DNA from 4 places in the Psychrobacillus sp. PGGUH221 genome. Region 4 is predicted to be linked to each of the others. Evidence: riboswitches for the same ligand, from Rfam matches in the RefSeq annotation. Region 4 holds a riboswitch; each other region holds the start of a gene.
The links. Region 4 has a riboswitch for cyclic di-GMP ahead of PGC35_RS16930 (OmpL47-type beta-barrel domain-containing protein). Riboswitches for the same ligand answer to the same signal wherever they lie in the genome.
Positions count from the first base shown of each region.

Region 1: linked by a shared signal. The riboswitch ahead of PGC35_RS18460 (DUF5667 domain-containing protein) and the one ahead of PGC35_RS16930 (OmpL47-type beta-barrel domain-containing protein) in region 4 are both predicted to bind cyclic di-GMP.
Region 2: linked by a shared signal. The riboswitch ahead of folE (GTP cyclohydrolase I FolE) and the one ahead of PGC35_RS16930 (OmpL47-type beta-barrel domain-containing protein) in region 4 are both predicted to bind cyclic di-GMP.
Region 3: linked by a shared signal. The riboswitch ahead of PGC35_RS14460 (response regulator) and the one ahead of PGC35_RS16930 (OmpL47-type beta-barrel domain-containing protein) in region 4 are both predicted to bind cyclic di-GMP.

Region 1 covers NZ_JAQMHQ010000011.1:97,531-103,587, reverse strand. Annotated here, with positions in the region: gene PGC35_RS18475 (hypothetical protein) at 1-621, opposite strand, end outside; gene PGC35_RS18470 (endonuclease MutS2) at 1,516-3,423, shown strand; gene PGC35_RS18465 (small acid-soluble spore protein H) at 3,494-3,673, shown strand; cyclic di-GMP riboswitch class I at 4,055-4,139, shown strand; gene PGC35_RS18460 (DUF5667 domain-containing protein) at 4,224-5,504, shown strand; gene PGC35_RS18455 (SA1320 family protein) at 5,562-6,057, opposite strand, start outside.
Region 2 covers NZ_JAQMHQ010000003.1:286,067-292,123, forward strand. Annotated here, with positions in the region: gene PGC35_RS07310 (EAL domain-containing protein) at 169-2,169, shown strand; cyclic di-GMP riboswitch class I at 2,805-2,888, shown strand; gene folE (GTP cyclohydrolase I FolE) at 3,006-3,587, shown strand; gene PGC35_RS07320 (6-carboxytetrahydropterin synthase) at 3,604-4,425, shown strand; gene PGC35_RS07325 (SDR family oxidoreductase) at 4,426-5,136, shown strand; gene PGC35_RS07330 (ATP-binding protein) at 5,155-6,057, shown strand, end outside.
Region 3 covers NZ_JAQMHQ010000008.1:112,482-118,538, reverse strand. Annotated here, with positions in the region: gene PGC35_RS14465 (EAL domain-containing protein) at 1-2,292, opposite strand, end outside; cyclic di-GMP riboswitch class I at 2,622-2,708, shown strand; gene PGC35_RS14460 (response regulator) at 2,774-3,151, shown strand; gene PGC35_RS14455 (HD-GYP domain-containing protein) at 3,145-4,053, shown strand; gene PGC35_RS14450 (TnsD family Tn7-like transposition protein) at 4,513-6,021, opposite strand; gene PGC35_RS14445 (ATP-binding protein) at 6,014-6,057, opposite strand, start outside.
Region 4 covers NZ_JAQMHQ010000010.1:47,963-54,019, reverse strand. Annotated here, with positions in the region: gene PGC35_RS16930 (OmpL47-type beta-barrel domain-containing protein) at 1-4,509, opposite strand, end outside; cyclic di-GMP riboswitch class I at 4,603-4,695, opposite strand; partial or broken gene PGC35_RS16925 (IS3 family transposase) at 4,936-5,478, shown strand; gene PGC35_RS16920 (helix-turn-helix transcriptional regulator) at 5,823-6,057, opposite strand, start outside.

The sequences.
Region 1 (6,057 bases), on a different contig from region 4:
TAGGGAGTTATCTCGCTCGGAAACTGGAAGAGGGACTTGTGAGTATAAGTGGAAGTTTTGCTCTTGTAAGGAGTCGATACTTGCACCTTCCAATTTAGATCCGTCTAATGATTCTGTTGTAGCTAGGAAATCAAATTCATGTTTGTTATCGTAAATTGCCTTAAACTTAACGCTTCCTAATTGATGACCATAACTGAATGAATCTAGTGTGTCATTACTGATAGTCCCTGATAAATGAAGGTAAATTTCTTTATCAGAAATGATACTTCGCTTGTCATCTCCTGTAGAGGATGCAAATTCTTTCGTGAACTCGGCATGATTGATGGTCATGACTATATCTCCGTCCTCATATTCAAATACGATATCCTCTTTTAACAGATTTTCTCCTTGAGGGAGAGCTTTTGTACTAGTACCGTCCGCTTTATCCTCTGATTTATTTTCGGTCTTTTCTGTTTCATCTTTTTGATCACTGTCTTCTGCATTTACTGTTTCAGTTGCTGAAACTTCTGTTGAAACATTTGCATCGGAAACTTCTTTATCTTCCGTTGACTCTTTAGTATCACCGCATGCTGCTAAAATCATGGTTATTGATACCCCTAAAAACAAAAACGCCTTCTTCATTTACCTCATCCCCATATCATTAATTATTTTCATATTATAATTATAGTTACCAAATTTTAAGGCATGCAAGTGAAAATGGGTATAGTTGGTAAAAATAGTACTTTGGAATCTTATTAGATTTGAGTCTAAGATACTAATGTATAAGTATTAAAGACTGTTTATATCGAAAAACACTTCTTTATATCGTTCATAAAGAAGTGTTAATAACAATTAAGATGTTTGCATTGAAAATTGAATGGAGTGGTAAACCTGTTGCCTAATGGATTCTATTGGCTTTCAAAGATGTCTTAAAATTAGATTGGGGATTATAATGTGCCCGATTGACTCTCGTTTTAAATGATGCTATATTGAAAATATTCTTATAAAAGGTGTGGTGAAGTATGTCTGAAGTAGGTATGAACTAATACTGATTTAGTTTAATAAGGCTTTTAAGAACTGGTTATATTCCAGTTTATTTAAGTATGCCTTGTTTCACAGTGTCTATGAGCATTGTGAATACCTACCTTAAAGACTGCTTCCTTTTCCATATATTCGTTTAACATACAAGTATGTTAGATCGAAAAGCATGGCGGGATTTGTCCTGCCATGCTTTTTTTTCTTTCATTGCTTGTTAGTTGATGATTAAATGCCTTGTGCAAATCACTAGGCGAATGCCCGCAGGAGCTTTCTATCCATTTTACGAATTAACGTGAACTTGGAATGGTAGGTGAGATTCTTGCGGGCATTTTTTTATTAATGACAAGCAAGTGTTTTACTCAGAAAATTGTTCAGGCGCTTTCGCCTAAGGTCAAATGCCAATTTGCTCCTGCGCAAAGCTTGTCGCAGAGGAGCGTTTCTGCAGGGGCTAGCAACTAAACGGGAGCTTTCTGTTTTTAAATTTAAGGAGGGTTACACATGAATATGATGACATATGAAAAATTACAATATGACGAATTAAAGGAAATGGTGAAATCACACTGTGTCAGTAGTTTAGGCAAGGAATTACTTGATAAGCTTCAACCAAGCACGAATATTAAGGTGGTACAAAACAGGTTAAATGAAACGACAGAGGCAAGAAAGCTATTGGATGCTGAAAGTCATCTTCCCTTAAAAGGTGTTTCCAATATAAACTTGCAAATGGAAAAGCTTGAAAAGGGAATGATTTTAAGTCCTTCTGAGTTAGTTGCTATATCTGACTTCTTGAGAGGATGTAGAACGATAAAGAAGTTTATGTTGGATAAGGAGTTTTTTGCTCCAGTTCTCCATTCTTATTCTCATTCCATGATGGAATTTAGAGATATCGAAGAAAACATTAATTATTCTATAAAAGGGAATAGAGTAGATTCGGAAGCGAGTAAAGAATTGAAACGAATTCGAAATCAAATAGATAAAGTCGAAGATAAAATTGAAGAAAGGTTAAATAAGTTTTTGAAGAGTAGTACTAATAAAGAGTATATTCAAGAATTTTTTATAAGCAAAAAGGATGATCGTTTTACAATTCCTATAAAAGCTTCCTATAAAAATCAGGTAGCTGGTACAATCGTTGAAATGTCTTCCAAAGGATCTACGGTGTTTATTGAACCTGCTGCAATTTCAAAACTAAATGCAGAATTGGCTGTGCTTAAAGCAGAGGAGTCTATAGAGGAGTACCAAATTTTAGCGACTCTTTCAGGTAGTGTTTTAGAGGAAAATAGACAAATAAACATCAATATTGAACTGATTGGTCAGTATGACATGATTTTTGCGAAGGCGAAGTTTAGTAAAAGAATGGATGGAATCGAGCCGAGGTTAAATAATCATGGATATATTAAACTGACGAATTGTAAGCATCCGCTTTTGTCTGGAAATATTGTGCCGTTAGATTTCGAGATAGGAAAAGGTTATCGTAGCCTAATTATTACAGGACCAAATGCTGGTGGAAAAACTGTCGTTTTGAAAACGATTGGAATATTAACATTAGCTGTCATGTCAGGATTTCATATTTCGGCCGATGAAGGTACAGAAATAGCAGTGTTTGATCATCTTTATGTAGATATTGGTGACAATCAAAGCATTGAAAACTCCCTTAGTACTTTTTCATCTCATATGAAAAATATCTCAGAGATTATGAGTGCGTCCACGAATAACACGCTACTACTTTTTGATGAAATTGGAAGTGGGACCGAACCGAATGAAGGAGCCGCACTAGCCATTGCTATCCTGGAGGAATTTTATCAAATGGGGTGTATTACAGTGGCTACCACTCATTACGGAGAAATAAAACGCTATTCGGAAATTCATAGTGACTTCATAAATGCAGCAATGCAATTTAACAGTGAAGCGTTAGAGCCGATGTATAAGCTTTTAATAGGTAAGTCAGGAGATAGTAACGCGCTTTGGATTTCAAAGAAAATGAATTTACGTGAAAAGGTATTGCAAAAAGCACAGCACTATATTGAAAATAAAAATTATGATTTAGAACGGGTAAGAGACAATAAAGTTAAAAAGCCGGTACAAATCACAACTAGGGAAGAGCACACTTATGAATTTGAAATAGGGGACAGAGTAAAAATAATGGAACAGAACGATTCGGGAATTGTGTATGAGAAAAAGGACAATTTCAATAATGTATTAGTGTTCTATAATAATGAAATTATAAAGGTGAATGCAAAAAGAATAGAGCTTGAAGTAAAAGCTACAGAGCTTTATCCAGAAGGATATGATGTCAGTACTTTATTTATAAGTTACAAAGAACGGAAATTCCAACATGACATGGAAAGAGGATCTAAAAAAGCGTTGAAGAAAGTTTCTAAAGAAATAAAGAAAGGGCAAAGTGAATGCTGATTTGTTAAGTATATATAAGTAAGATCGGGTAAATATAATAACGATTGAATTTTAAAAGGAGGTAGAAGCAATGAATGCACAACGCGCAGAAGAAATTGTTTTTTCGCCTGATATGATTAATGTAACCTATAACGGTGAAAATATTTATATTGAACATGTAGACAAACAAAATGGAAAAGCGACAATCCATTCCCTTGATGAACCAGAAAATAAACAAAGTGTATCTGTCACAAGCTTAATGGAACAGTAACATAGTTGCACTTACGTGTATAAAAAAGCACCCTATGAGGGCAACTGAAAAACTCTTCGAGGTATCTCTTAGCGAGTATGTGAACGAAATCGTTCACATACTCGCTTTTTGTCTGGACACGTTGATTACCTTTCTTCTATCTAACAACATCATTGTTAAAGTAAATGTAGTTAGGTGCTCCCCAACCGAAGAAACCCTCAATTTAAGCCCATATTTGTCATTTACAACGTACCTTTTTTAGTGAACACACAAATAATGGGGGTGCTTTTCTCCTAGCCGAAAGTACGCAGGAAAATTAGTTAAAAATAGATAGATATCTATAATCTAGTAATATATAATTATCCTTGATAGGGACATGCATTATTTAGATGTAGGTACTTATTCCGAAAAAGGCAAATTTGTCGAAAGATGAAGACGCAAAGTTTCAGACCTAACGCCTAACGGCTATGGTGGCTGAACTACCGAAGAATATGGATGAAAACTTGAAATAAAGTTCAATTCACAGTTCTTCCTTGTATTTCTATTTTTAATAGGAGAGAGGAGTTTTTTTATGTCTAATTTTAAAGGGAATTTGCAAAAAACACTGCTTGCATTTATGTTTGTTGCTTTCATTGTGTTTTTTGTAGGTGTTAGTCCTTCATTTGCAGAAACGAATGATTCCACGACAACAGTAGAGAATGACTCAGAAGTGGAATCTGGAGTTACGGATGATACAAATGATACGGAAGAACCTGCATTATTACCCGGTGATTTTTTCTATTTTCTTAAATCATTGCAAGAAAGTGTTCAATTGGCTTTCACATTCGATGACATGAAAGAAGCAGAATTGCTTAGCGCATTAGCGGAAGAGCGAATTCTAGAAGCGACAGCATTATTTGAGCAAGGTGATGAAGAGAAAGCAATTGAAACACTACAACTAGCGATTGACCAACAAGACGAGGCTTTAGCTAAGTATAAAGAAAGTGTAGAACAAGACAATCCGGATGAAGTTGCTAATGAAGATGATCCAGCTGTTGAAGATGATGCAACGGGAGAAGAATCCGAAGTAGATTCGGCTTATGCTGATTTAGAAGCAAAATTCTCTTCAAATCTTCTTGCTTTACAAGCAGCATTAGAAAAAGTAGAAAATACAAAAGCTAAAGAAGCACTTGCTAAAAATGTTGTAAAAGCGGAAGAAAGATTGGCTAAAAAGATAGAGAAAAAACTAGCTAAGCTTGAAAAAGAGAAAGAAGAAACTTCAGAGGAAGAAGCCACTGAATCTGAGGAACCGATAGAAGAAGTAGAATCAGATGATGCTGTTGCGGATGAAAACACAACAGATTCAAAAGAAGAAATACCTCTAGAAGAGGAAAATGAAGTACAAAAAGAATCTACGGAACAACCAGTAACTGCTTCAGCGGTTATGGTACCTAAAGTTACAGATACTAAGACACCAGCTGCACCAAAAGTACAAGATGCATCTTCGAAAGCGGAGGAGAAAAAACAAGAGGCCGCTAAAAAAGTGGAAGAAGCAAAATTAAAAGCTGAAGAATTAGCTAAAAAAGCTGAAGAAGAGAAAGTAAAAGCAGAAGCTAAACAAAAAGAAGCAGTAGCGAAAGTAGAAGCTAAACAAAAAGAAGCAGCAGCAAAAGCAGAAGCTAAACAAAATGAAGCCGCACTTAAAGCTGAAGAAGCGAAAGCAAAAGCTGAGGCTAAACAAAAAGAAGCAGCAGCGAAAGCTGAAGAAGAGGCTACAAAGGCTGCAGCAAAGAAACAAGAAGCCGAGGCTAAACAACAAGGGAATAAAGACAAGGAAAAATCGAATAACGGGAAAAAAGACAAAGAGGAGTAAATCCCCTTTGTCTTTTTCTTTATTAATAATAATATCTAAATTTTCAGTCATTATAATCTATAGTGTTACACGATGTACCTGTTCTTTTAAAATCTGTATATTTCCAAGTACGTTCTGTGAGATTTCTAATGTAGCTTCAATTGCATTAGCTTTTTCGTCAGATAATTGGTAGATAATGTCGTTAAATAGAAGTTCCATCTCATCTAGTATGGCTAAAGCAGAGACATTATATAGTCGTACATTTTCATATTTCCCAGGTTCAAAAATGGCTGTATCGATATATGGTTTAAAATTATTCAGCATTTCAGGAAGATTCGCAATCATTCTACCAAAACCTTTTCGGAGACCTTCCACAGTTACTTCCATCTCCTCAAGAGGTTCTAACGCACTTTGAACAGCTCTTCTAACTCTTTCCTCGTAATTAGTGAACAAACTAATGAGTAAGCTTACAGGGTTTCCATACAAACCGACGTTTAAAGCAGCCTTGACTGCGATAATAATTCCTGACAATGCAGTTTCTATTAAAAATAGCAATGCTTCTAAGCCCAATAGT
Region 2 (6,057 bases), on a different contig from region 4:
CGAAGAAGCTCGAAATTTATGTTAATATAAAACTTAATACCTAATATACGTAGTGAGAAAATAAGTATACATTATCTATGATAATTTAGATATTGGACATAAGTGGTAGTTAATTATGTATAAAGTTTATTAAATTCATATATTTAACATGAAACGAGTTGAGGATGGATGTATAAAAAAATATTTGATTTATTTATAGACCCCGTGGCAATAATAAAAACAGATGGTGAAATCACTGCTACAAACAAGTCATGGAAGAAATTTAGTATGGAGAATGAAGGGGACTTAGAGCTAGCAAATATTGGAGAAAATTTTTTGACTATATTATTAAATGCTAATAGCATTGATTTATATAATGGAATATTAGAGGTTTTGAACGGTAGAACATCTCTTTTTGATAAAACTTATGCATATTATTCTTCATCCAAGAAATATTGGTTCTCTGTGATAGTTAGACCGTTAATAGAACGAGATATTATTGTTGGTGCCATGATTGTCCAAAGGAACATTAGCAAGGACGAATATGAACGGTTTGAAGTATATGACATTTTGGAGAGCATGACAAGCGCATTTATAGCTATAGATGAAAATTGGAAATTTACTTATATTAATAAAGAAGGTGAAAAATTACTATTCACCTCTAGAGAGGAATTGCTAGGAGAAAATGTTTGGGAAAGGTATCCTGATGCTCTTAACACTTCTTTCGAAAAAAACTATACTAGAACGATGTATAAACGTGAAAAGACAAGTTTCGAGGAATACTATAAACCATTGGAGACTTGGTTTGAAATAAATGCTTATCCAAGAGATAATGGAGGAATTTCAATATACTTCACTAATATTAATGAGCAAAAAGCAAAAGAAGATAAATTATGGGATACCGCTCATCATGATTACTTAACAGGAATACCTAATCGACTTTTCCTGTATAAGGAATTAGAAAGAAAGATCGCAGATGCATCCCCTTTTGTTATATACTTTTTAGACTTAAATAATTTTAAAATTGTAAATGACGCATATGGGCATGACATTGGTGATTATTTTTTATTAGAGATTTCTAAACGCTTAAAACACGAACTTCCAAATAAATTTTTTCTTTCACGATTTGGTGGGGATGAATTTGTCCTTTATACTGAATATGTTGATGCCAAACAAATCCAAAGTGACGCATATCAAATTTTATCTGTCATTGAAAAGCCTATTAATATAGTTAATTTTCCACCTTTAAATACATCTGCTAGTTTAGGGGTTAGTGTATTTCCAAATGACGGAAGTTGTGTAGATTCTTTAATAACGGCAGCAGACACCGCAATGTATGAAGCAAAGAATATTAAGGGTGATCAATGGAAACGATACGAAAGCGAAATGTTGGAGTCTTTAAATAGAAGGCTTATTATTGAAAAAAGTTTGAAAGAGGCAATTTCAACACAAGCATTTTATACGGTTTTCCAGCCGCAAGTAGACATAATCAAAAATGAAATTGTAGGAATTGAAGTGTTATCTAGGTGGAACCATCCTGAACTTGGCTTTATTTCACCAGATGAATTCATTACTATTGCAGAAGAAACTGATCAAATCAGGATGCTAACAGAATATATAATTGATACCTGTTTATTAATATACAACAAATGGAAAAAAATAACAGGGTTTTCTGGTTTTATTTCATTTAATGTCTCGTCAAGTTTATTGGAAGAGCCTTCATTTATTTCGTTTTTATTATACCAGTTGGAAAAACACTCAATACCAAGAGAAATATTAGAAATTGAGATAACAGAAAATACACAGATTTTTTCTTCTTCTAGCATTCAAAATCATATGAATGATTTACGACGAGCTGGAATTGGAATAGCCATTGATGATTTTGGTGTAGGATACTCAAATCTTTCTTATATAACTAATTTGCCAATAACAAAATTAAAGATAGATAAATTTTTTATAAATTGTATAGGAAGAAGTACAAAAGGTGAAGCTACACTTAGGGCTATTATTGTGCTAGCTAATAATTTGGAAATAAACGTAATTGCAGAAGGGGTAGAAACTATTGAACAAAGAGACTATTTGAAAGAGAATCAATGCTCTTTTGTTCAAGGTTATCTTTATGATAAGCCCCTAAGCGACGGCCAATTTATGGCTCGTTTACAACAGTTCGGTATAAAATATTCCGTTTAACTATAAAATAAAACTATCTTAAGAAAGACAAGTACTTAATTTCTTTATTATTATTTTATATTCATCGGAAGTATTTTAGTGACATTTTGAAGAATAGCTTTCCTAATGGTGATTTTAAGAAGACTGCTTGATGAACGAAATCAAGTAGTCTTTTTGTTTATAATGAGACTTATCTGTTTGGAATACTTTAGACGATTTTGTAGGTGATAATTGGCTAACTAACTGTATTAAATAATTGAAGAATAATGAATTTAACCTCTAAAGTAAAAAAATCAGACTTGCACTGCTAGATTTTGACTTGCTTGACCAGTATTAATAATCTTATTAGCGATGGAATTTGTGAACAAAGATTAAATGATATATATTGAAGTACTAATGCGATTAGTTTTGTTTAGGGAGGACGTTTTAAAGGTAGTTTTTATCTTAAAAAGCTTAAATCTTCGCTAATGTAAATTCCAATATTAGTCTGTTTTGATTTTTGAACCACCAAGGTTAGGCCTAAAGGCCTAATTTTTGTTTTCTAGTATTAATTAAGTGTACCTAAAGATATATTTAATTTTGTATTGCTTTTTTAGTACATTTAGGTTATATATATAGAATAAAGAAGTACATAAGATATAAAATCTTATATTTTTCTTCGATAATAGAAAACTTGTCGAAAGGCAAGGACGCAAAGCCACGGGTCTAAGGTTTAATACTAAGATCGCCGGGTTGCCGAAAAGAATTGGTTTCTAAGATAAATTAGACTAATCAGACACTCTGATATAGTCTCTTTGAGTCCGCCCAATTTTTGGGGGGACTTTTTTATATATTAATTTAAAAAAGGAGGAAACAGTATGTTAACTGAGACAAGATCGCAAGCAATTATAGAAAGTTATGTACGTGGAATACTTGAGGAAATTGGGGAAAATCCAAATAGAGAAGGATTGTTAGATACACCTAAGCGTGTGTCTAAAATGTATAAGGAAGTATTTTCGGGTGTTGGTATCGATCCACGAACAGCATTAACAACTACTTTTGAAGGTGAGCAATATGATGGAATGATTGTAGTAAAAGATATTGATTATTACACGTTTTGTGAACATCACTTAATCCCTTTCTTTGGGAAAGTTCACATAGGTTATATGCCAAGTGAAAGAATTATTGGATTAAGTAAGTTTGCAAGATTAGTAGAATTAACAGCTCAACGTCCACAAGTGCAAGAAAGAATGACGCAACAAATTTCAAATGCAATATTTGATGTGTTGAATCCAAAAGGAGTCATTGTGAGTGTAGAAGGACAGCACTTATGTATGTGCGCACGTGGTGTCAAAAAGCCAGGTTCATCAACAGTTACTACTGTTAAACAGGGTGTATTTAAAGAAAATGACTCTCTTATAAGAGAGTTTGAAAGAAGTCTTGAATCTGGTCGACGATAGGGGGAAAGGGAAGGGTATGCGTTACTTATCAAGAAGAGTTGATTTTTCTGCTATGCACAGCTATGAAGTAGCAGAGTGGAGCAAGGAAAAAAACAAAGAAGTGTTTGGTCTTTGCAGTAACCCACACGGTCACGGTCATGACTATCAATTAGAAGTTATGGTGAAGGGCAATTTAAGCACACAATCAGGCATTGTAGTCAATACAGTTGATATTAAAGATATAGTTGGAAAAATCGTTGAAAGCGAACTAGATGGAAAATTTATCAATAAAGAAAATGCATACTTTCATAATAAAATACCTACCACGGAGAATATTGTGAATTATTTGTGGGAAACAATTTCACCGGTGTTAAAAGATTGTGAACTTCATAGATTACAGTTGCATGAGAATCCATTTTTATTTGCAACAAAGGAGGAAGGAAATATGGTCAGTTTGACTAGAAAATATCATTTCTGTGCAGCTCATCGACTACACAGCAATAAACTTACTAAGGAAGAGAACCTTAACATATTCGGGAAATGTAACAATCCCTTTGGGCATGGACATAATTATTATCTTGACGTGACCTTGAGTGGAGAACCTAATCCAATTACGGGTATGATTGTCGACTTAGCTAGATTAGATGATATTGTTGAAACTCAAGTACTAAATAAGTTAGATCATAAACATTTGAACCTTGATGTTGAAGAATTTAAAGATTTAAACCCAACCTCAGAAGTTGTTGTTCAGGTCATCTATGACATGCTTTCTCCTCATCTACCAAATTTGCAAAAAACAGGTTTGTGGGAAACAGAAAAGAATTTCTTTGAGTATGCTGGAAATGGAGACTCTAACTAAATGGAAACTCTGAAAAGTAAAGACAAGGTTGTCATGATAACCGGGGCAAGTAAAGGGATTGGTAGAGCAACTGCACAATTATTAGATGAATTGGGATACAAACTTGTTCTAGGTGCTAGAGATACATCTGTCTTAAATGAAGAATTCTCAAGAGAGGCTGTATTGAAGTTAAACGTAGATGTAAGAATTGAAGATTCAGTAAAGCGATTCGTACAACAAAGCATTGATAAATTTGGGAAAATTGATGTATTAATCAATGCTGCAGGACTTGGCGTATTTTCTAATATTGTAGATTCGCAAACTGAGGATTTCGATCAAATGATTGCAGTAAATCTAAGAGGAACATATTTGACTTGCAAATATGTTGCCAAAAATATGAGAAATAGTCAGGAAGGACAAATTCTTAACTTAGTATCTGTGGCAGGAACGACTGCGCTAGCAGGATGTGGTGGATACTCTGCTTCTAAGTTTGGTGTTTTAGGATTAACAAGAGTATTACAAGCTGAATTGAGACATGAAGGAATTCGATTAACATCGGTCATTCCTGGTGCAGTTAGTAGTTCTTTTTGGGATTCTATTGAACCAAAACCAGATTTTGCAGAGATGATTCCTGTCCAATCAATTGCTGAATATTTAGTTTTTTTAATAAATCAGCCAAAACAATCTTCAGTTGATGAAGTTACAATCATGCCACCAAACGGAATTTTATAATAGGAGGTACGGGGGGAATTGAAAAATTCAATTTCAAAATTTCTTCGCAAAGTCCCTAAACCAAACGATAGTTCTCTCCAAACGGTATACCCAAAACTTGAAGAATTTTCATCATTTGAGAATGTGAAAAAGAGCACAATTACAGGATGGATTGCCTACCAAATGGCTAAAAATCTAAGTGTGAATGAGGAGCAAATAGATCTTTTTTTCTTAAAACCATTTATTCAAAAAGATTACCAAGAACACATTGAGCCTGAAGCAGAAACTATCTTGCAATTAGCCCAATCTGCAACTTTATGGATTCAGAATGATTCATTAATAGAGGAAGAAATTAAACAATTAAATCTCTCCCCGGCATATACCAAAGTATTATCTCGTGTAATAAGGGAAGTGCAAACAGAGAAAGATTTACAGGAAAAAGCATACTCCGAATCAAAAGAGATATGGAATGTTTACCGAGATGTCATATATTCTGCTTCGCAAGGTCATTTCCTTTTGGTTGAAAAAACTGATCTTATTCGATATAAGTCTGGCAAACTCTTATGTGAAGCAGAAATTAAGCAAAGAGAAGATATCCCTTTAGCTAGAAACGCCGCAACAGAAGTTTTTGAACGGGTAAATCTAAAACCCTCAAAAATGATGAGTTATAAGTTAATCGTTTCTGAAGCTGTAACTAACGTGCTAAAGCATGCTGAATATGGAAAGCTACTTATTTACCAGGATGAAATAACAAGCACATTACGGGTTATTATTGAAGACACTGGTAAAGGATTTCCACTTAAAATCCTGCCTCAAACTACTTTAATGGCAGGATATTCAACAAAAAAATCAATGGGTCAAGGTTTTAATTTGATGTTAAAAATGGCGGATCAACTCGTTTTAGAAACTTCAACAAGTGGGTCTACCCTAATCCTGATATTA
Region 3 (6,057 bases), on a different contig from region 4:
AGTCTCTAATTCAAAAATGATATTAGGATTAACCGTAAGTTTTAAATCTGTTAAAAAGCGAAGCCCACCAATTCCAATATCTTCAATTAATATTATCGTTTTTCCTACATCCACTGTCCGACCATTGATTCTTGTAAGAGTCATTGAGCCACTGAGCGGAAAATGAAGAGGCACTCTAAAAAACTTTCTTTTTTCCTCTAATGTTCGATTATCTAATTTAGGAACATTAGGTAAATCAATTGTCCCAATTTTTAATAATTCTTCAAATTCAGTAGCTGGTAGAGGCTTTGAAAATAAATATCCCTGAACAATCTTACATCCCATTTGCTCTAAAAGATGATATTGTTCATAAGTTTCGACTCCTTCGGCTACAACGTTCATCTTCAAGCTTTCTGCAAGTTTAATCATGGTTTGAGTTATCAAGTTAGATTCATTCTCTTCATCGGAATTTAAGCGGGTTATAAAAGAACGATCAATTTTTAAAGTATTGATATATTTTTTAAACTTGGTTAGGTAAGAAAGTGAAGAGTATCCTGTACCAAAGTCATCTAAGGAAATAGTTATTCCCGTTCTAATGAGATCATTTAGTGTCGTCAACACAATTTTCTCATTTTCTAACATAGAAGTCTCCGTAATTTCTATTTCTATAAACTCAGGATCGAGTTTTGTCTCGGCTAAAATCTCCTGAAAATTACTTACAAGGTTTTTATCCAAAAATCGTTTTGCTGATAAATTCACCGAAATGGGAATTTGCGGTAAGCCCATTTCTTGCCAAGCTTTGATTTGTTTGGCTACCTTCAAATTCATTTTAATGCCCACTTCAGCTATTAACCCATTTTCTTCAATAATCGGAAGAAACTCGTTTGGTGATAGTATTCCCCATTCTGGATGATTCCATCTTATTAACGCTTCAGCTCCTATTATTTTATTATTCTCTGTGCTTACCTTTGGCTGAAAGTAATACTCTAATTGATCCTCTTCAAGTGCTAAACGAATGTCAGATCCTAACTTAAAAGTTCTAAATGTTCGGATATCCATTGTGGAAGAAAAAACTTTGAATGTATTTTTCCCTTCTCCTTTTGCGATATTTAGTGCTGTATCTGCTTTTTTCATGAGAGAAATTGAATCCTCACCATCAGTCGGATAAAGACTGATTCCAATGCTTGTCGTCATAAAAAGTTTAAATTGACCAATGACAAATTGTTCTTCCATTGAACTAATAATTTGATTTGCTATTTCAATTGCCGTGCTGATGTTTATACAATTAGGAGAAATGATTGCAAACTCATCACCGCTTATCCTAAACAGTTGATGTTTATCTCCCAGTACTATCTGAAGGCGTTTAGAAATAGCTTTCAATAACTCATCTCCAACACGATGACCGAGTGTATCATTTGTATATTTAAATCTATCCAAATCAAGATACATAATTGCCAACTTCTGATTTAACGTTTTAGCAATTACTAATTCCTTTTCCAAGGTTTCTTCAAAGGATTTTCGATTTGGTAACTCTGTCAATTGGTCATAGTATGCAAGAAAGTTGATCTTCTGCCAAGTTTCTTCTCTCTCTGTAATATCTATAATTGTACCCAAAATTATTGGATCTCTATCTATATAAATTAATTTGGAATGTGCTTCGACTCTTATCTCAGATCCATCTTTACGAATTACACGACAATAATGTCTTATTCCTTCTTCTCCTTCTTTTAACGAATCAAAGTCGGATTGGAGTTCATCTCTATCTTCAGGATGGACATAATTAGTAATATTGAACTTGCCGTCAGGGTACTTAGTTCCGAGTAGTTGATGATAGTATGGATTACCATATAGAAGATTGTTATCCATTAAGATATAGACACCTACCAATGCTTCTTCCACAATAGCTCTAAATTTCGTCTCCGACTCCATTAAACTATTTTCAATTTTTTGAGCTTCAGATTTATCTTTTATAATTCCGAAAGCACCAGTTACTTTACCCCCTACAATCGCAGGAATCAGTTTAATATGAATCGGAATGCTCATCCCGTTGTTATGTATAAAGAAAGATTCCATACTTCTTGGTTCTCCGTTAAGGACTTCTAAGAAATTTTTCTGATAATTATCCTGTTCATTCTTCAGTAAATACTTGGAAAATGGTGTAACCGAAAATTCCTCAACCGAATAACCTATCACTTTTGAGAGATTTTGATTTGCTTTAGCAATAACACTTTCTCTATCTAAATAAAGCACTATATCTGGGTTATGCTCAAATAAAGAGCGGTAAAAAATATCATTATCTATATGCTTCTTCATGGAATAAACTCCTTACCTTTTTGATCCTAAAGACCTTATTACGAATATTCAAATAAAACGATTATAATATTAGTATTTTACCATATTTATTATTTATAACCTACTATTAGCAAGAATATCTTGAATAATGCCAAAAATATGTCATTAAAAGCTAATCAGAATTGAATATCTTTAAATTCGTACTTATTCTTCCAATGTGTAAATACTTCTTCAACCACCCTCCTTTATTAGATCTTTAAGTTCAACAAAAGGAGCTTCAACAAGAAGATTAGCTACACTATTATTTATTTACAAATTTCGCTATTTCTCGACATTGTTTGATATGTTAATATAAACAAGGGCAAATTTTACGAAAGTAAAAGACGCAAAGCCAAGGGCCTAAAACGCATAGTCGTCATGGTAGCCTGGTTGCCAGGAATACTTCCTGTATTATTTAATATTTATCTTTCCTAATTTGCCTAAATTTAGTGAAAGGTTGTTTATATTGAACATTCTACTTGTAGATGATTCTCGTTTTATGAGGAGTTATTTAAAAAAGATTTTAAATGAAGCCAACTTTAATGAAATAATTGAAGCAGATAACGGTTTACAAGCAATTGATATGTACAAGATACATTCACCAGATATTGTAATAATGGATATTACAATGCCATTGCTTAATGGAATTGATGCACTAAAAGAAATAATAAAAATAGACCCACATGCAAAAGTTGTTATGTGTACTGCATTAGGAGGACAGCAATCCATAATTAAAGAAACACTAATAATCGGAGCAAAAGACTTTGTAGTTAAACCCTATTTTCATAATTTAGTTTCAATAGTAAATACTTTGTTAGGAGACTTAGAGGATTCATGGTAAATATATTTAATAAATGGTTGAGTCATCCTTTATACTTTCGCTATGGTTTTTTTATTCTTTTAATAGGAAGTGTGATATTAAACAGTTTTTTTCTTCAAAATGGAAGTCATTTTTTTATACTTTATATTTTTTCAGTTCTATTTTTAGGTATTGGTTTTTATAACAAATCTACTTGGTTTTTAATCTTTTTTACCATTATAGTCGTTTCCTGTAGATTTTTCCTTATACCAGATGCGACAGATAATTTCTTGAGTTTTATCATTTATATACTTAACTATCTTTTAATTACCTTTATATCAGTTGGATTAATGAAGAATGTTCAAAAAGTGAAAGAAGATAATTTAGAGTTGACAAAAGCCCTTGCGAACGCTTTAGATTCAAGAGATACTTATACACTACATCATTCCGAAAACGTTGCAAGATACGCTGTAGAAATAGCTGAAAAGATGAAGCTGTCGAAAGATTTATGCAATATCATTCACATAGGAGGGCTTCTACACGATATCGGAAAAATTGGTATTCCTGAGAACATACTTACCAAACCTGGAAAGCTAACGAATGATGAATATGAGCTCATCAAGACACACCCAAAGATTGGGTATGACATCATAAAGCACGTTGAAAGTTTTCATAATAATGGAGTTTTAGATATTGTACTTTATCACCACGAGCGTTTTGACGGGAAAGGTTATCCAACTGGATTACAAGGTAATCAAATACCATTAGTTGCTCGAATTGTTGCTGTTGCTGATACGTTTGATGCCATGACTTCTAAACGTGTATATAGAGAGAAAGAACTTGATATTGAATATACTCTAAACGAAATTCGTAAAAATAAGAGTACACAATTCGACCCTGAAGTCGTTGACGTATTTCTAAGTTTATTTGATAAAGATAAATAACACGAAAACACGCTTGAGTAAAATACTCAAACGTGTTTTATTTTAACTAATTTCTTTTTATATGAAATTCGGGGTTTAAGGTAAAAAACTGGGTAAATTGAGCCTGTGTTTATTATTGCTACGTTGGAGTTGGTAACATAGGTTTCGTTTATTTGTTGAGGTAAATAGAGAATATGTAAGATTTCAATGTATTGGCACAAGTAAAACAAAAGACTGTTAAACAGTGGATTATAATATTACATATAATTGCTGTTCCTCTTGTAATAGATGATATTCTTCTCCCTGGTGAAATTTTAAAGTTTTATGAATAGCTAATTCATGGTGATTGTGAAAGGTAGAAACTCTGACAATTAGATATAAAAATTTTTCTGACTCAGTATATTTAATAAGAACTCAATAAAATAAGGCCATGAAAAATTGGCAATTTCTTAAAAGACAATTCTTCATGACCTTCACTTTTTAATAATGTTCCTTTAATACCTTATCAATTAATATCCTTACTTCTCTTTGTTCTCCACCAAAACCCACAAATCTTTGGATCTTATATGCCGTAATTCTTTCATTGCATTTATTCAATTCATCAATTGCCCATTTAATTTTTCTAATGCGGAATTCATTTATTTCTTCTTTTGCTTCTCGCATAAATTGATGTGTTTCTTTCAACCTTTCATTATTAAACCAACTTCTTTCCCCTACTGTCCTTCTGATACTTAAAGGGGTTACTCTAATTGGCTTACCTTGTTCATTCATTATTCGTTCTACTGCTTGTTTAGCGAGTTTCAAACATTCCTTATCACGTTCCTCCCATTCTGAATCATTTGTTTTTCGCATACTGGTTTTAACTCTCGGTGTAACTTTTTCATACCATTCCCGATCGTGTCTAAATATCCACGTATGTAATCCTTTTCCCTTCGTTTTCAGTTGACTTCGATTTGCCTCTGGGTTTTCTTTCAATAAAATCAACCATTTTTCTCTCATCTCCTCGATTTCAAAGAGCGGAAGATGCTTTATATCAGTAGTTTTCTTTCCCTCAACTCTATCCTCACAAAAAAACTTATCCACACTGACACCAAGAAATTGAAGATACAACAGATGTCTTAAGGGACTTCTATTCTTGTTATTGTTCCTAACAAATAACCTTAACCAGTTCGTTTCTTTTAAAGGATCGACTGTGCTTTGCATAATCTTTAAATATTCAGTTGGATAGTACTGTAAAAAACGTTTTTGCACTTCATTTATATACAAACTTCCTTGTTTAGAAGCAAAACCCCTATCCCTTAATTTATCAATATAGAATCGAATAATAAATTGAAGATCCTTCCTTTGATAATTTCCCCACAATAATTGTTCAGATGCTTTGATATATTGGATGTTCAGCTCCTTTACTTTTGTTGAAAAGTTATCTGTTAGGACATTCTCATTACAAACGTCTTCATCTGCACATATAAAATTTAGTGCATTGGCTGTACTTAATACTGAACTGTCTTTTAAGCGTACCCTATGTTTTCTACAGTACATTACACCAACAATTTGATGTACTCTCCGCCAATAACTTTCACCCTTTTTCACCATATCTTCTTGAAAACAAATAGGACAATATCTCAAATAAGTTTGGATATTCACCTTGCTTCCTCCAAAACCAATAATTGTCTCAATTCCTCTACCACAACCATCTACCATATTTGTATAAACTCTTTTGGTTTTCTCTTCAGATAAAAAAGCTGAAAAAAATGGAAGCATCGTATTTTTCATTATTATTTCTTTTGCTGTAAACTTTGATAGTGGCGTTAGATTGCTTACGAACGCATTAATATGTTGGGGGAAAAATATTGATCTCTGGATAATATGACTTCCAAACAGATCGTTAATTAGTGCCTCATTACTGAGCATTCCACACATTCTTTTATATCGAGCAAATACACTATAGAGTAATTCATCTTCATAAACAGTTGGTAGAAAGTTAATCATATGCTGAATCCTCATTCCAATGTGCCATATCATCAA
Region 4 (6,057 bases):
GTTATACTTACCTGGCTCATCAAATTTTACAGATTCCCCATTTGCTACAACTGTTGTTTTTAAACTTGGTGAAGTAACAATCATCTCTTCCGAAACAACACCTGAAAGACTATCGTTCGCTGAATATGTTAATTGTAATGAATCACCCAGCTTGTACTCTTTGTTTACGTCCATTAAAACGGCTGGTACTGTTTTATCGATTTTCACTTTAATAGTATTCGATTCCTCCACATTACCTGCTAAGTCAACAGAATAAAATTGAATTGTATGAATTCCTTCCTGTTGGACTGTGAAAGTATCTCCTTCCACAAAGGCAGATCCATTAATTGAATAAAACGTTTTTTCAACGCCACTTTCAGCATCTTGTGCTTGCAATTTTACAACTACATCTTCGTTTGTCCACTCTGACGGAGCTGTCGCAGTTGTAGTAGGTGCAATTAAATCTGCTTTTATTTCAATCGTTTGAACTTCCTCTTTGTTTCCAGCAACATCCACTGAATAAAAGCTAACTTTATAAGAAGCTTTGCTTCCATCTACTTTAATTGTTGTACCTTCCATATATGCTGCTCCATCAATTGAATAGAACGTTTTAGATACTCCACTTAATGCATCTGTTGCAAATAAGTTAATAGATGTATTTGCAGTAAACCACTCTGGAATTTCACTAGTTTTTGTAGTTGGCGCTTCTGTATCGATTTTCACAAATACAGTTTTTTCTGCTTCTTTGTTACCTACTTTATCTACAGAGTAGAAAGTAATTTTATTAATTCCTTGCTCTGACACGGTAAACGATGTTCCAGATTTAAACTCATCATCATTTACTGAATAATACGTATTTGCTACTCCTGTCTCGTCATCTGATGCAGATAATGTTACGACTACAGGACTTGCATTTGTCCAATTACTTGGTAAATCCGCTGTTGTAACAGGCGCTGTCGTATCCACAATCAATTTCGCTAACACGACGTTTGATGGTGTTGATTCACCAAATGAGTTACTGTATGACGTTACATAATATTCATGATCTGCATACGTTAAATCTGAAACTGTGTAAGATAAATTATTGATTTTTTCGGCAATTAACACGGGTTCCCCATCCACAATTTCATATAAATTGTAACCATTTGCATACGTTACAAAGTCCCATAAAATTCGAGCACTTGTCGGACTTAGTAATTTAATGCTTGCTACTGGGGGCTCCATTTCTGGATAAACAATGTCCACTGACAATTGGCTAGAAGGAGCTGATTCACCGAAACGATTACTAAACCCAACAATTTCATAATAATGCGTTGCTTCTGAAAGATTAAATAGTTGTGTAGTTAAGGCTAATCCTTTGTATACTAGCTGACGATTTGATCCCGTTACTTCATATACAAGATATTCGTTTGCCCAATTAACAGCTTTCCATGACAAAGTAACGTTGTTGCCGTTAAAAATCGTGTTAGTCATGACTGGAGCTTGTACTTCCGGCCAAATAATCTCGAAATCAATGTTAGTTCCTTCTGCCGATTCACCAAAACGCGGACTAACAGCATGAACTACAAACTCATATTGACCTTCTGCCATTTTAGGAAATGATGCAGAAGTAGTTGTTACTGTATTCTTTAATACTTTTTGTCCATCAACGATTTGATACACTTTATAGCTCGTTGCATACGTTGCAGCGTTCCATTTTAAAACGATATCATTCACATTCGTAGCTGTTTTCGTTAAATTGCTAGGCGCTTGCATTTCTGGGAAAACTAAATTAATTGATACTTTGCTTCCTTCTGCTGATTCACCGTAACGAGAATTATACGAATGAATTTCAAACACATACTCGCCCTCTGGCTGATTCGCATACGTTACTGTTGTAGTATTTACTGTACTTTTTAATACTTTTTGTCCATCAATAATTTGATATACTTTATAGTTTGTCCCGAAAGGAACTGCTTCCCAAGTTAATTTAATGTCATTTCCATTTACGAAACTGTACGTAGCATTACTTGGCTTAGCCATTTGTACTTCACTCATATTAACAGATACTTCTTTACCTTCTGCTGACTCTCCAAAGCGAGGGCTTACAGAATGAACAACATAGACATGCTCCCCGTATGATACATTAGACAACGTAGTTGATAAATTTGTTACTGTATTTTTCAGTACTTTTTGTCCATCAATAATTTTATACACTTTATAGCTTGTTGCATATTGAACTGCTCCCCAAGTTAAAGAAACGTCATTTCCATTAACAATTTTAAATGTTAAAGAACTTGGTGCATCCATATTCGGGAACTGTAAAGGAACTGTAATTTCTGATGCAGTTGATGACTCACCAAACAATGACGAGAAAGATGTCACAACATATTTGTGATCGCCTTCTGATTGGTTCGTATAAGTCACAGCCGTTCCTGTTAACGTGCTCTTTAAAATTCTTTGACCATCGACAATTTCGTAAATTTTATAGCTCGATGCACCTGTAACAGCTGTCCACGTCAACTTAATGTCATTTCCATTAAGAATTGTATACGCTAAACTTGTTGGTGCAGGTAAATCTACGCCATTTAATGTTAAAGAAACTGTACTACCTTCTACTGATTCTCCAAAACGGTTACTTACAGAATGTACTTCATACGTGTATTCACCTGGTGCCATCTTTGTATAGCTAATAGTTGTTCCTGTAACAGTGTTTTTCAACACTTTTTGTCCATCAATAATTTGATACACGTTATAGCTTGTCGCGTTTTCTGCAGCATCCCAACTTAAAGTGAAATCAGTAGTATTTTTAATAACATACGTTAAGTTTGCCGGTGGACTCATTTGTGGGAACTTAATCTCGAAAGAAACTTTCGCATTTTCCGCTGATTCTCCGAAACGGCTAGAGAAAGCATGAATTTCATATTTGTAATCACCTACTGGTAAATACGTAAACGTTGCTTTTGTATTATTTACTGTACTTTTTAATACTTTTTGTCCATCAATAACTTGATACACTTTATAGCTTGTGGCATACGGTACAGCATCCCAGTTTAATGTAACATCATTAATGTTAGCTGCTGTATATGTCGGATTCGTTGGAGCTGCCATTACAACAGGCTCTACCTTTACAGAAATTAAACTTCCTTCTGCCGACTCACCAAAACGACTACTTACAGAGTAAATTTCATAAGCATAGTCTCCTGCTGAAGAGTTTGCATACGTAACAGCTGTTGTCGTTACTGTACTCTTTAATACTTTTTTTCCATCGATAATTTGATATATTTTATAGCTTGTCGCATTCGTAGCAGCGTCCCATTTTAAAACAATGTCGTTTCCATTCGCAATTGAATACGTAACATTGCTTGGCGGCATCATCGCAACTTCTCCGATGTTCACCTTTACTTGGCTTCCATCTGCCGATTCACCAAAACGGCTACTTACAGAATGCACTACATACTCATAATCTCCAGCAGGTAATTTTGTGTATGTAACACTCGTTCCTGTTACTGTACTTTTTAATACTTTTTGCCCATCAATAATTTGATAAATTTTATAGCTTGTCGCATTTGCAGCAGCGTTCCATTTTAACGTAACATCATTAAGATTTGCAATTGTGTACGTTAAGTTTGTTGGAGGAAGCATCGTTACCAATCCTACATTCACTGTTACTTGACTTCCTTCTGCCGATTCACCAAAACGACTATTTAGAGAATGAACTTCATATACGTATTCCCCACCAGGAGTATTCGTATATGTAACACTCGTTCCTGTTACAGTACTTTTTAATATTTTTTGCCCATCAACAATTTGATATACGTTATAACCTGTTGCGTGTAAAGAAGCAGTCCATTTCAGTGTTACGTCATTAACGTTTGCAATTGTATACGTCAAATTCGTTGGAGCTGCCATTTCTGGATGATGAATTGTTACGTCCACAGTATTAGAAATTGGCGACTCTCCATATTTAGAGTTAAATGAAGAAACTGAGTACGTGAAATTCCCTTCAGGAGCATTTGAAATCGTATACGTTTTACCTGTTACTGTAGTAACTAATGTTTGCTCTCCATTTGGTCCAATTTGGTACACTTTATATCCTTCTACATACTGAGAAGTCGTCCAGCTCAAGTTAATGTCGTTTGCATTTTGTAAAGTGTAAGAAAGTGTTGGAGCTGTCATCGTTGGATAAGCAACGTTCACCGTAATCGGTGCACAAGGACCAGATTCTCCGTTCGCACTTAACGTTGAAACGACATATGTATACGATCCTTCTGGTAGGTCATTAATCGTATAACTGTTCGTAGTAACTGTACCACGTGGTGTTAATTGACCTTCTGTAATTTCATATATTTTATAGCCTGTAGCATTAACTATCGCACTCCAAGTAAGCTTCACATCATCTGGTGTGATATGTTGGTACGCAAGGTTACTTGGCGGCAGAAGGTTGTTATCTGTTGCTCCCAAAACATTTTTCATTGGAAACAGGAAAACTTGCAAAACTAACACCAATGCTAGTAATGCTGAAATTTTACTTGATAAACTTTTACCCATGTTCTTTACCCTACCTTTCAGTAGTGAATAAGGAATAACGCGCATAAAAATAAGCCTCTTAACAAGGCTCATAATAAAAGGACTCTGAATCCTTGCGGTAACCGGCTGCCATCCACATAGCACTTAGCGTGGTCCAGGCCCTTGGCTTTGCGTCACACGATTTCTCGTGGTTTGCCTTTTTCACTTGATTATTTTATATGTTACAAGGCTATCATAATACCTTAGCTACATACGTGAAACTGCTTTTATACCTATCTATACTTAACTATAGTATTAAAATAGCCACACTTGCATATGTCTAAATTCCTATAAAGATGGATCTGCGTTTTTTACAATTAAGTAGCATGTATAGAACGAAAGAACCACACCTTTAATTTCACTCATAGTTCCGGAGCATAAATGAACCATTTTCCCGACGTCAAAAGCTCATACAAAGAAAACGTCGGTAAGATTGCGACAAATATTTTAAAACGTGATTTCGTTGTGCCAAAACCAAACGAAAGATCGGTAACGGATGTGACGGAATTCCATTTATTTGGTGAGAAACTTTATCTATCACCTGTACTTGATTTGTTTACCGTAGAAATTATTGCGTATAACGTTGAAAAACGCCCTATTTATCCATTTGTTTCAAAGATGTTAGAACAATCCTTCACTCACTTATCCGAAGAAGGTGCCCCAGTACTTCACTCTGATCAAGGGTGGCACTATCAAATGAATAAAGACGCTCACGCATTAAAAGAACATGGCACTACACAAAGTACGTCTCGTAAAGGAAACTGCCTCGATAGTGCAGTAATTGAAAACTTCTTCGGTTTCTTAAAATCAGAATTGCTTTACTTACAAGAGTTTGAAAACATGGAACACTTAAAGCGAGAACTTGAACAATATATTGAATACTACAGTCACAAACAAATTAAGGAAAAATTAAAAGGATTAAGTCCGGTACAATACCGAACTCAATCCTTACAAATAAAGTGTCTAACTTTTTGGGTTCATTTCACCTATACTTTTTTAGGGTTTGTCTCTATTCTAATATCTAATTAACTTGGATATGGTTCACCCCACTAGTTCGGGGCTAAAACATCCTCTATTTATGATAAGGTTCACCGTAACGCATCTAAATGAGGTTTTTACCTTTTTTGTTAAAATGATTTTACTAGAAATTAAATAAAGAACAGTACTGATAAAAATGCTATTAACCTATCAAAGTATTTACACTAATCAGAAGTATATATCTCCCCATTGTGTGCAAAATTGAGAGGCACTGCAATTGGCCAAGCTCAAAATTATTTGGCTTTTAACCGCATTGCTTAAAGGCAGAATAAACATACTCTCTCATGTAAACCTTCTAAGACTTCTTCTGGCACTTCCCTGACCTTGATATCCTCACCCAGGAAAAGCAGCCAATTTGTTATTTCTGTCAATTCTCCTGAATTATTAACATTGATAAAAGTCTTTAGAATGGCTGTGGTTTGGTAAGGATTTGTATAGGAAATTGAAACTTTTAAAGGATGGTATTTTTTGAACTGGGCAATTGCCTTTGGA